Regions from separate parts of the Pullulanibacillus sp. KACC 23026 genome, predicted to be linked through region 2. Evidence: riboswitches for the same ligand, from Rfam matches in the RefSeq annotation. Region 2 holds a riboswitch; each other region holds the start of a gene.
The links. Region 2 has a riboswitch for cyclic di-GMP ahead of PU629_RS02385 (WxL domain-containing protein). Riboswitches for the same ligand answer to the same signal wherever they lie in the genome.

Region 1 (4,277 bases), 130 kb from region 2:
GCGAAAAAAGAAGAGCAATTAATCATTACTGAAGGTATATCTAAACTGCGTGACCTTATTGATAAAAACATGAGTTAGGTTGAATGCTTTTATAAATGAAAGGTGAAGAAATTATGGCCTTTGTTGGATATTTGCCTATTGTTCTATATTTCCTATTAGAATTTAATAGAAGAAAACCTGTTAAAGAAGAAAAACAAAATCGTGGCTCTAGTTTTTATATTGGAGTAGCTTTAGGATTGATGATAACCATTCCAAAATTTATGTATTCCTTTACAGCAAATAAATATAATTCGTTGTTGTTTTCTGGTGTTATCGTTGGATTAATTGGAGTATGGATTAGATATTCTTCAATGAAACAATTGGGTAGATTTTACAGTAGGAATGTCGGAATGCAGGGCGAACATAAGTTAATTCAAAGTGGTTTATACAAATATATTCGTAATCCTGGTTATTTAGGGTCATTTTTGACATTTTTAGGATTTGCTTTATCTTCTTCTTCCTACGTTGCCATTATTATAAATATCATTTTATTTTTTCTTGCTTATTCGTATCGTATAAAAATTGAAGAGAGAGCTCTTGTGACACTATTTGGTGAACAATACAAACAATATATGTCCAAGACTTGGAGAATTATTCCGTTTCTATACTAGAGAATTAAAGAGAAAGTACAAAATATGTTTCTAAATTCATTTTAGCTTGTTCAAGTGAAGAGAGAAGAGAGCTTTGAAGAATGATGTTATTTAAACTGTATCCCTTACTGCGCAGTACAACGCTACAGCAAGAGATAAATGATAATCACCATGGCGCATTTCCAAATTAGGAAAGGTGTCTTTTTAATGCTTGCCCAGATTTGAAAAAAGCAAAAATATATAGGGGGGGTTGCTGAGATAAATTCTTGAAAAGCTGCCTTATCACAAGCTTAATTATAACGAAAATTGGTGGCGGAATATGAATCTAGTTTTACTAGACTTGTTTAATAAGATAAAAAAATACGGTTATTTTAACTAAAGATTTTCTTTAATCGAAATAACCGTATTTAAGATTTTAGCACTGTTCACACAGAGAAAAAAGTTACAATACTGTTTTCAAAGTAAAATGACCAAATGGATTATTTATATCCAAAATGTCAACTGTATAAGTGAATTTGAAAGGCCTTTTGGAGAAAGCAGGGAACAGTCTCTCATATTCAAAAATTAAGAACCATTAAAAAGCTAGAGCGGTGTCTTTGATGTAATCTGACCAACATCTAGCACAAAACTAACTAATAGAGGCTGGTTACATAAAGTAAGTACTCAATTAAACTATTTTGTAACAGGGCGGCTATGGGTAACTCTAATTCCCAGTAGACTCCTATTACGCATTTATAATTTTGATTTTTTATTTAGATAGTCTCTGACTTCTGCTATAGATAAACCGATTTCTTTCGCGAGGAGCATTAATTTAACCCACTCTTTATCTAAATTGCTTTCTTTGATTTCAGACATGGCTTTCCTCCAAAAATATTAAAAATACCTCAGGTAGCACAGCCATCTTAGTTAAAAACTTTAGACCTGTAGCTTTGCGTCCCACTCTTTAGAGAGGTTTGCTATTTTCTGAATTAAACATGCATTAAATTTATATCTTAAATATTACTATCTTTTCCGAAAATAAAAAAACAATTATAATTCGGCAGATTTCTACAAAAAAGTGATGTTTCTGATTAAAAGACCTAAAATACACAATAAAATAGCGCCCCGGTGGAGGACGCTATTTTGAGAAGGGTGGATAAATGGTCTACCCTAAATAAAACTAATTAATAAACGTAGGCAGTCCCTACGATAATCAACAAAATGAATAGAACAACGATTAGCGCAAATCCTGCGCCCATACCGCCGCCGCCACCGTAACAGCATTGGCCGCCGCCCATAGCTCCGTATCCCATTTTTTTCAACTCCTTTTGTTCTGGATACTTCATCATATGAACTTAAGAAGCTGAATGTAAGGGGCAAATGTTTGTTATATATGGAAAGGGCTATTTGATGACATGGGCTATCCTGTTAGGGGATCAGGATCTATATTGTCATTATTCATTAAGCAGAGCAATAGAGACTAATATTCACTCCCTTATTTTTCCACGTAGAATCTTTTTTGATAAATCCAATGGCATAAAAGGTAGATGCAAAATTGGATAGGTACAGAATACTCGTATTTCCAATGTATTGGTTCGTAAACATCTATCCATTGAAATAGTGGTTCTCCAATAAAGGATGTCCCTAAGGAAAATACGATTGCTTTTATAATAGGGCTTAATTTTGGTTGGAATTGCATGAGCGAAATGATCGTAACAGGCATTAAAGTAAAATCCCATGGGAAATAGGTTGGTACAATAGGAACTAAATTAAATCTATAACGCCATATTCCATATTGGTCACCCGTAACATCGAGTAAGACACAGAGAAGAATAATAATAAATGCGATATAAAGAAATCGATCTGTACTTTCTTTTTTTCTAAAGAAAATCCATAAAATCCAAGGCATTATCGTGAGGAGCAACCCGATCCACCATCTCCAGGTAAAAACAACGTCATGAACCCAAATGTCATTCACTTGGTAAACATTTTGGTTTAGCTTGTCAGACACGTTATCAATTTTTTGAATGATTTCTTGACTATTCGTCATTATAAGAACTCCAAATCTAAATGAACTCTAATTAAAGTTTGTCCTAAAAAAATTGATTAACACATAAACAGTCCGAGGATTTGGTTATAAATGATCCGATCTAAGAGACGATTGCATTCTAAGTGATCGTTTTTTCGTATCTGCCCAACATGACGAAACAAGTCATTTCGTTTATAAAAGAACGTCCCTTAAAGTAAAGAGGTTTTCACAATCGGGACCGTTAACGGAAAAACGACAATAGAAGCCTTCAATTATTATTAGCGATTCCCACATAGATGCCAATACACGTCAATGTCAAACAACTCTAGATTCATAAAATCATCTTCTCAATTAAGATGTGGTATGTTTATTTTACAATGAACATTTAAGGGGAGAATCAATGAACAAAACAGACCGTTTGTTAGCGATCGTGCTGAGGTTACAACGTAAAGACGTTGTACGGGCCGTAGATTTGGCGAGCCAATTTGAAACTAGTGTGCGAACGATCTACCGTGACATCGAGGCATTGTGTGAAGCGGGTGTTCCGATAATAGGGGCCCCTGGGACAGGCTATTCTCTTATGGAAGGCTATTTCCTGCCTCCAATTAGTTTCACGGTTCCAGAAGTCGTGAGTTTGCTGATTGGAACGGACTTTATCGAACAACGATTTGATGATGATTATCGCATCAAAGCTCAAGATGCTCGGAGCAAAATTGAGGCCATTTTACCAGAGAGTGTTCTCAATGAAACCTCTCGTGTACGTAAAGCAATGCGTTTGCTCATTTCTGATAAACCGGTTACTCAGTCAAAAGAAAAAGACTATCTAGAAAAGATACGTCGAGCGATATTAGATGAGAGAAAAATCGGCTTTCATTATACAAAAGGACTTGCAGATTCTGAAGGGGAACGACATAGTGTTCGTACTGTTGCTCCCTATGGATTGGTGTTAGTTGAAGGATCATGGATGCTCGTAGCCCGGTGTGATTTGCGCCAAGAAATTCGTCATTTTCGCTTGTCCCGAATGACAGAATTGATCGAGTTGAGGCAACGATTTGAATTCCCGATACAGTTTAACTTAAGCGAGTATACCCCGCTGGATGATAGACACTTACATGTCCGCCTTCGATTTAACCATGAGGTCGCTGATAAGGTAAAGGAATCGAGCTATCATTACATAGAGGAAATGGCAGAGCATCAAGATGGACTTATTGTGGTCTTACGTGTTCGTCACTTGGACGAAGTGCTGCAATGGGTCCTTAGTTGGGGAGCCGATGCGATTGTTTTGGAGCCTGAATCATTCAGAAGTCGGATTAGTGAGGAAGCTCAAAAAATCTTAAAACGCTACTGACATACTGGTGTCAGTAGCGTCATTTTATAATCGGAGTAAGTAAACATAAAGGGGTGAGAGATAATGCAAAGTAGGTCTTGCATCGGTTGGAGGAAACGGACCAATTAATTTCAATTGGATGAATTGAGCAACAGCCAGGCATCAAGCATGGTCGAGGAATCAAGTAAATCGGGCCTCTACGGAAGCTTCGCTGGTTCCGACCCAAAATATTGGATAAGATAGTGTATCGTTTATTATAGAAAGGATGGTATCTGTGAATTTTGCTTCTGTACGTATTATTACCGACGACGTG
Region 2 (4,277 bases):
TTTGGGAAATTTGATGTCCTGCCATTAGTCATACAAATCAATAATAATCAGCCAAAATTAGCCGATATTCCAGAGGAGATTCTGCTTGAGGTCCAAATTCGGCATCCTTCTCTTAAAGGATTTGAAGAGTTACATTTAAAATGGTATGCCGTTCCTATTATTTCGGATATGAAACTTGAAATAGGCGGCATTACTTATACAGCTGCTCCTTTTAATGGCTGGTATATGGGGACGGAGATCGGCGCGAGAAACTTTGCTGATGAAAATCGGTATAATATGCTCCCGCCAGTCGGACGATTAATGGGGTTGGATTTTAAAAATAGTGCCTCTCTTTGGAAGGATAGGGCCCTTATAGAGCTTAATACGGCAGTTCTTTATTCTTATAAAGAAGATGGGGTTAGTATTGTCGATCACCATACGGCGGCACAACAGTTTAAAAAATTTGAGGAAAAGGAACGGGAAAGCGGAAGAGCGGTTACCGGCAATTGGACCTGGCTGATTCCCCCTTTATCCCCTGCAGCGACCCATATTTTTCATCAATCCTATAACAATGAAATGAAAACGCCTAACTACTTCCGCCAGCCTAAGCCCTATTAAATGAATTTCTGCAAATTATAATTGGAAAGAGCGGTTCCTTTGGGATCGCTTTTTTTACGCCTTCGGACAATTGCTTAACTGCATTTTTTATGAGGAAGTTCACCATTCGTCTTAAACTCGCTAAACGTTGGGGGTAGAGAGAATAGACTCAAAGCTTTTACCATGGAGTGGCAGGCATGATAAAATGGCGGCTTGGATTTGTCAGGATACGCATAAGCTCCTTGTCAAATATAACCAGATAATTTATTTCCTAACCAACACTAAATCGAGAGGAGCCCTTAACCTAATTACCAAGTTTTGCTAGAATAGAGAAAGGGGGGAGGAGTTTTAAAATTGAAATTTTTTATTTACACCGTTTTATCCGCTTATCTTTTCGTCACGTTGTCTGCTTGCGGCGCATCATCTGAAAAGGCTGTCACATCGCAACCATCAGGGCATGAATCATCCAGCCAAACGGATCAATCTGCAAAAACCAACCAATCATCGGGAGCTAGCCATCAGTCTACTGGGAAGTCTATGCAATCACCGAAATCGATTCAGCCCACGGGGGACGCCGCTACTGGCACAACAAGTACCAGCGAAAAGAAGGAAAGTGAAATTTTTTTTTACGGCCAATGGCAAATTAAGAAGGCAATCGCCTATGGGCCTGCGGGAACTTATAGCAGTAACGACATCCAGACCATAACAGGGAAACAATTGGTGCTTTCAAAGGATCAGGTCACTTGCTTTGGCGACAACTTTGAAGTGATGAAACATACGGCAACCCATCCTGTTTATACAAAGAAAGTGATCGCCAAAAGCACTTTTCCAACCAATTACCGAGTTAACTTTGAACAACTTGGAATTACGGGGGATTCGGTTACGGAGCTTGACGCCACTGACGCAAATGGACTTTGCCTCGTTTCATTTATTACTTCGGACAGCCAGAAACTCATTTTATATGGTGGCGGTACATTTTTCGAACTAGATAAAGTGACGAATCAGGCGTCTGATGAAGGCAGCCAAAATCAAGCGGCCATCGAAGAAGCCAATCAAAACAAAGCTGTTTCTTTAGTTAAAGATTATTTGCGAGATAAAAATGATCTGGTACAAGACAAGAATCATTTTGTGCTCTTCGAAGAAACGTACAATAACTACTATATTGTAAGATATTCTACATTAGTATCTGGTCACTCTTCGACCAATGGACGTTATGCAGTTGATCTTAGCCAAGGAAAGGTCACAGATATATCGGATGCTGCATCTCTCAGTGTTTTGGGGCAATAATGGAACATGGGGACGGTTCTGGTGTTTCACTGAAATTGTGGAACACCAGAACCGTCCCTGCGTTTCATAATGGCTAACCAAATTAAGGGAAATTTATTGGATAAATTTGATGTCTATTCTTTAGCTGGATTCCGTTGTAAGATTCTACTTGTGAGTGTTGAACGACAAAATTCGACATAGACAAAGAGAGTCTTAATCGTTCTCATTTCCGAAAAGGCAAAATCGTTGAAAGACGATGACGCAAAACCACAGACCTAATGTCTTAGACAATGGTGGCTGGGTTACCGAAGAATGGAAAGATTAAACTTTTATAAGTTTAATTCGATATTCTTCATTTTTATCAGTTAGAAGGATTTTAGCTTTTGGACAAAAATCTTATCTCAAAACGATTAAAAAGGGGAAATCGATAAATATGAAGATCTCATCTAGAAAGTTCTTATCCACTGTTTCTGCATTAGCACTTGTATGTACAGTTTTTATTGGCAGTAAATCTGCCTTTGCAGCAAGCACCACGATTACTGGGGGAGACCTTGGCGTAACAACCGACCCTACTGTTGGGGATTTTTCATCCGTCACCTTGGACGGATCAGTTCAAACAACTACTGCCAGCATGGGTAGCCTTACAGTAACTGATGCAAGAGGTACGGGAGCTGGTTGGAATGTTGTGGTTTCAGCTACTCCGTTTAAAACTTCTGATAGCTCGCACACACTCCCAACAGATTCTCTTAGCCTAGCATCACCAACAGAAGTAACGCCTGGAACAGGTTCCAGCGATGCTTCAACGGTTACAAAGAAAAATGGTACCATTGATAATTCTGCAGGTCTTAAGCTCTTAAGTGCAGCTGTTGATGGTGGAATGGGCACTTATACCGTTAGTTTTCCGGATAATGCCTTGACACTAACCCTTAATCCAAAAGATGTGTATGCTGGAACTTATACCTCCACAGTCGCTGTTACTGTTACAACAGGACCATGATTCATTTAAGATAGAATTTTAACCATGCCTTTTATAGGTATGGTTTTTTTATTGTCTTTTTTATTAGTTTCGACTTAGGCCATTCATTTATGTACATATTAATTAAAAAGTAGAACTTGGTTAAGATAAAGAATCAGGGGTGATTCATGATGAAAGCAGCGCGGCTACTTCTCTCTTTTTGGCTTTTTTGTTTGATAGTCACAGGATTCATTCATGGGAAAGCGATGGCTCAGGATTCCACAATCCCCTTAACCATTGGACCGGTCTATCCTAAAAACCAAAATCCGCAAACAAAAGGCTACTTTGACCTATCCGTCCATGCCAATACTAAACAAACGCTAAGCGTAAAAATAACCAATAATCAGGATAGGCCTGTTAAAATTAGCATCGCACCTGCTAATGCCTTTACGAATCCTACTGGTGGAATGATGTACAAGCAGAATTTAGACTCATCCGATGCTGTCCTTTTACCTGATGCTATTAAGATGGCCAACTATTTGAAAGTTGAAAAAAGTGTAACGGTCCCGCCTTCCTCTTCAGTTGTGGTTCCGATTCAACTCACTGTTCCCGATACAGGTGGACAAAACCTGCTTGGAGGCATCCTCTTTACTATTCCAGGAACTCAAACCCAAACCAAACAACAAGCGGGTAAAGGAAAGGCTAATTTTGTTATCAAAACAGAGACCGTCTTTGCAGTTGCGGTTCAATTAAATTTGCCTAATAAGACAGCGTCTCATTTCGTGGTTGGAAATGCAGGCTTTGCACCGAATAAAGGGACAGCCTATATTGAGATGGCAAATGATTCTCAAAAAATTCAAGATGGTGTGACGGGGACCTATACCGTTTCAACTAACAACGGAAAGAAGCTCTTTAGTGGTCAATTTGGCCCGTTCAACATGGCTCCAAAATCAAAAATCAGATATCCCATTCAATGGCAAAATAAAACACTGAATCATGGGAATTACCTCATTCATCTTAATGGAAAAGTTGGAGATACCACTCTAAAGGCGACCAAAAAGTTTACCATCGGCAGTAATGAAGTCAAACAGTATGCCCAAAAATATAATCCTCCTCAAGCGGCAACAGGCAATAAAGGCCAGCCGATGTGGGTATGGATTGGCGTGGCCCTTCTTTTTGTGATTATTGTCGTTCTTGTTGGGATGATCGTGTTCCTTATGGGGAGAGCCAAGAGGAAATCTTAGAATGACTGGAAAAATAGGTGGATCGCCCCCACACTAGAAGAGGGAGCTATCAATTAAAAACCATATAAAAATGGGCTGTAATGGACTCTATGTCCGTTACAGCCCTTCGCCCGAGTTTGCCTGCTCCCATGACAGTCTGTTAGTAGCCTAAACAGAAGAACACTGAAACACCAGAACCGTCCCCGCGTTTCTGCGTTCCAATGAACCAAAAGAACCGTCCCCGCGTTCCACACCCG
Region 3 (4,277 bases), 880 kb from region 2:
ATAATGGCTGCTTTTAAGTTAACAAAAACTAGTACTAGAGGCGTGATGGACAAAAGACTTAAAAGGATATAAAGATAAGTATGTTTCATAAATTTATCCGTAATTTGGTAAAGGAAAGAAGAAGTATCGGTAAACGACTTCTTCCCTAATGCCATTAACTTTAATTCAATTTCTTCTCGCAATGCTCTTGTTTCAAAGAGCGCTCTGATAAAGGGCTCCTTTTCATTAAAGTAGTTTTCATTTAAATTAATAGACCTAAGATTACAGTATAATTTCTCCGCCCCTATACTAGTGTGTGTTAAATTAATTTTTTGAAATACAGTATCCATAGATAAATCATTCCAAGTGAGATCATCTATAGAAACTTGATTCTTTGTAGGTTCATAGCTATTCCAATACATTCTTACAGATTTAATAGGTTCCTCGTTTCGTTTATAATCCTTATCATTCCATTGGTTCACTAATTTTTTATTCTCTTGCAGTCGGTGTTTTTTGCTATTAAAAAACACCAAGAGAGTTATTACAACACTAGCTGATAAGATAATAAAAATAGTGCTCAATTTAAAACATCCTTTGCTTTTTTAATAATTATTCATAATATTTACTTATTTATTCTAACATAAAATTCCATTACCCATAAAAGTTGAAAGTAACCCCAAATGGTTTGGAACTGTTCGGGGTTATTTTATTATGTTGTTAACTTAATTTTATTTGCTATTGAATAACAAATACGAGTTTAATAGTTAGATGGAGGTTTCATTGGAGGGGCAGGCATGGTGCCTTGAATAGCGGGAGCGCCTCGCCTTATTTACGCCAAACGGAGAGCGGCCAAATTGTCTATTGAAGCGTATTTCTAAATATTTTCCAAGAATACTCGTATATCGAGTTAATCGGATAATGAGTTAAAAGTGGGTGGATATGGAAATGGATGGCGTTAAACTTGATAAAAAGGGTAGAGTAGCAACCATTACCATGAATTGACAGGTTATAAAAGAAAAAAGGTGCTTAAATAGGGAAGATTTAAATTTTTTCTTAAAACTTCCGATAAAGTATAGGAAGCTGAAAAAAGTGAAATCGATTTTAAGGAGAACCTTATATAATGAATAAACTTGAAACTATAATTATGGTATCTGATGTCTTCCACAAATTAATTCCATATGCCCAACTTGTTGTCACAGACAAGGAAGGGTATATACATGCGATTTCAGGTGATGATTTCTATCTAGATGTCTTTGGAGAAGGCAAGCCATTATTAGAGGGAAGTATTGGGAAGGAAGTTGTGACGACGGGTCAGGTTATATCTCGAATAGGGAATAAACAATTGACCGGTGGAATTCCTTATCAAGGTACGGGTGTTCCGATTATTAGCGATGGAAGTATAGTGGGTTCTATGTGTGTATTTATATCCACTGAGAACAAAGAGATCCTGCAAAATGCAGCCGATGAATTGCTGACAATGATGCAAACGTTGAACACGTCCTTAGAAGGGATTAGCCATACTGCAGCAGAATTACAAACCACTTCACAACAACTCGTTAATAATAGTAAAAGGGTGGAGGATTCTACAGTTGAAATTAGTCAAGTGGCTAATGTTATTGCAAAAGTGTCTTCTCAAACAAATTTGATCGGTCTCAATGCAGCTATTGAGGCATCGCGTGCTGGAGAACAAGGGAAAGGTTTTTCTGTCGTAGCCAATGAAATTAGAAGACTTTCTCAAAACACTAAGACATCATCGACAACCATTCTTAACTCGACGGATCATGTCATCGATTCTCTCAATCAAATTCAACGCGAAGTAGGAGATCTTGTAGCCGAGTTGAGTGTACAAACAAAAACGATTAACGCAACATCAGAGACTCTAAGTCAAATCGTCACCATAAGCGAGAAGTTAGCGGAACTCGCAAGGATCATGGTTAATTAGTCACTTATAGAAAGCGACTGGGACAAAAATAGTTGACGAATAGAAAAAAACTGAACTTATTCACACGTTTTAACGTGATGGGTTCGGTTTTTCATTTATAAGTTAAATCTTTGATGAAACGCTAGTCAAAATACATCGCTTTCCGCGTGCACGGCCCAAGCCTCCTCAACAAGGAAAACCCTTGCTTGCGGGGTCTTCTGACACATGCTGTTCCCGCGAGGAGTCTCTGTATTTTGACTGCGTTTCCTATTTGTTTCTGTCCTTATAAACATTTAGTGTTCGGAATTTAAGTCAGTTAGTTTAGCTTTGTCCCAGCCTCTATTGAATTTTTATGGACCAATCTCCATCAGCTTGAACTTCAAAGGCATAAGTACCCGTATCTTGTACTTGACTGGCTGTTTGACCATTATAGTTCCAATTTCATTGAAGGCTAGACTTGGCTTTATTATAAGGGCTATCTGGTTCATGATATCGGATAAATTATTTTTGTGATAATATAAATTATATAATTGAGACGTTTTTTTGTTTGAGATCCAAAGTCATTTACGAATGGAATGAAGTTCATGATCATTCGGATAAACTATAAAATCGAATCCGAAAAGGCAAACCCATTGAAAGATGGAGACGCAAAGCCACGGACCTAAAGCGTTGCTATGGTAGCCGGTTACCGAAGTGGTTAGAGTTCAAGGGCTCGTCCAACTTCGTGGAGGGAGCTCTTTTAGTTGCTCGTATTTTAGGTAGGTTGCCTTTAAGTATTTGATGTGATTATGAAGGTATCATTTTAAGATCCTTTTTTTAACAATATATAAATATAGAGGGCGGCATTTATGCAGAATATTACTGAATCAGGAGTAGCTGGAATTGACAAAATATTATATGGAGGACTGCCAAAAGGATCGGCAATTATTGTTGAAGGGGCACCAGGAACGGGAAAGACAACATTAGGTGTACAATTCCTTGTACATGGAGCTTTGAAATCTGGTGAAACGGGTATATACATTACCTTTGAAGAATTCCCTCACCAGATCTATCAAGATATGGAAGCGTTTGGTTGGGATCTAAAAAAACTAGAAAAGCAGAATCTTTTACGTTTTATAAGTATAAAACCTGAAGTTCTTTTAGAGCAAATGAAACAACCTAATGGTCTATTTGAGCAATTAATACAAGAAATAAATTGCCAGAGAGTTGTAGTAGATAGTATTAGTCTCCTTCAATATATCTATAAAGATCAGAAGGAAAATAGAGAGGCACTCTATAATCTGAGGAATATTCTACGTAAATTCTCGCTAACTTCAATGTTACTAAGTGAACGGGCAAATTCAAATAGTGAAGATACATTTGAACATTATGTAGCAGATGGGGTAATCCGTCTTTCTATAGAAGAACAAATGCAGAAATTTCGTAAACGGACACTTGAAGTTATAAAAATGAGAGGTCGCAAAATTATTGAAGGTGAACATATTTATCGACTAACAGATAAAGGGATTCATCTAGTTCCAGCACTCTCAGTTGTTGAAGATGTATTAATTAAAGCACATGATAAAGTGTCAACTGGAATTGGAAAATTAGATCAACTACTCTCCGGCGGAATCACAAGAGGATCAACGCTATTAATTGACACAAATAGTAAAGCAAACTACAAATATCTAATTGGTTCTATTATAACGAAAAGAATACTAGAGGGGGATCGAATCATTGCACAACCCTCTAGTCTGACCACTATCGAGGATCTTCAAAAAGTCTATAAATTATATGGTGTTGATTTAGAAGAAGCCTGCAAACAAGATAAGATGTATTTTATAGAACAGTATAATCGGGAAGTCCCAGATGTCTTCAAAGACAATGTCTTGAATGTAAAAGATGTATCGAACGAAGATTACTTAGGCTTTTTAAATGGTGAGTTGACTAAAATGGTAACTCGAAACTTTAACACATTAGATGATTGGTTTGTTTTTTATGATTTAAGCGCAATTTTTTCTTTAAGAGGACCGGATTTTGTTAAACGAATTTTTGCTGAAGAATCTACCAGAGCAAGAACTACCGGAAACACAATACTTGCTCTTTGCAATTTTTCTGAAATAGGTAAAGAAACCTCCTCGTTTTTAGAGAGGACATCAAATGGAGTTATTCGTACTTGGGTTGATGGTAATTATCAATATCTCCAATTAACCAAATCAACAAGTGGGTTTGTTTCTGAACCCCTTCTTGTGGAAACGATTTCGGAGAAACCACTTATCCAATTGGTTTAAGGAGCGAGATTATATGACAGATATATCGTTATTATTACAAGTGGAATGCACCTATTTTTTTGAAGAAAATCCTTTTGCAATGGAAACATTAGAAAGTCTAGCAAGTC

Region 1: another riboswitch for cyclic di-GMP. It lies ahead of PU629_RS02940 (anti-repressor SinI family protein); the one in region 2 lies ahead of PU629_RS02385 (WxL domain-containing protein).
Region 3: another riboswitch for cyclic di-GMP. It lies ahead of PU629_RS20635 (DUF7125 family protein); the one in region 2 lies ahead of PU629_RS02385 (WxL domain-containing protein).

What each region holds. Positions count from the first base shown of each region.
Region 1 covers NZ_CP119107.1:662,330-666,606, forward strand. Annotated here, with positions in the region: gene PU629_RS02930 (MarR family winged helix-turn-helix transcriptional regulator) at 1-78, shown strand, start outside; gene PU629_RS02935 (methyltransferase family protein) at 96-650, shown strand; gene PU629_RS02940 (anti-repressor SinI family protein) at 1,362-1,484, opposite strand; cyclic di-GMP riboswitch class I at 1,514-1,597, opposite strand; gene PU629_RS02945 (YjcZ family sporulation protein) at 1,793-1,921, opposite strand; gene PU629_RS02950 (CBO0543 family protein) at 2,104-2,658, opposite strand; gene PU629_RS02955 (helix-turn-helix transcriptional regulator) at 3,038-3,985, shown strand; gene PU629_RS02960 (VOC family protein) at 4,239-4,277, shown strand, end outside.
Region 2 covers NZ_CP119107.1:529,925-534,201, reverse strand. Annotated here, with positions in the region: gene PU629_RS02395 (nitric oxide synthase oxygenase) at 1-597, shown strand, start outside; gene PU629_RS02390 (hypothetical protein) at 931-1,863, shown strand; cyclic di-GMP riboswitch class I at 2,069-2,152, shown strand; gene PU629_RS02385 (WxL domain-containing protein) at 2,276-2,839, shown strand; gene PU629_RS02380 (WxL protein peptidoglycan domain-containing protein) at 2,986-4,041, shown strand.
Region 3 covers NZ_CP119107.1:4,446,155-4,450,431, reverse strand. Annotated here, with positions in the region: gene PU629_RS20645 (MutS-related protein) at 1-560, opposite strand, end outside; gene PU629_RS20640 (methyl-accepting chemotaxis protein) at 1,100-1,921, shown strand; cyclic di-GMP riboswitch class I at 2,513-2,593, shown strand; gene PU629_RS20635 (DUF7125 family protein) at 2,749-4,170, shown strand; gene PU629_RS20630 (hypothetical protein) at 4,184-4,277, shown strand, end outside.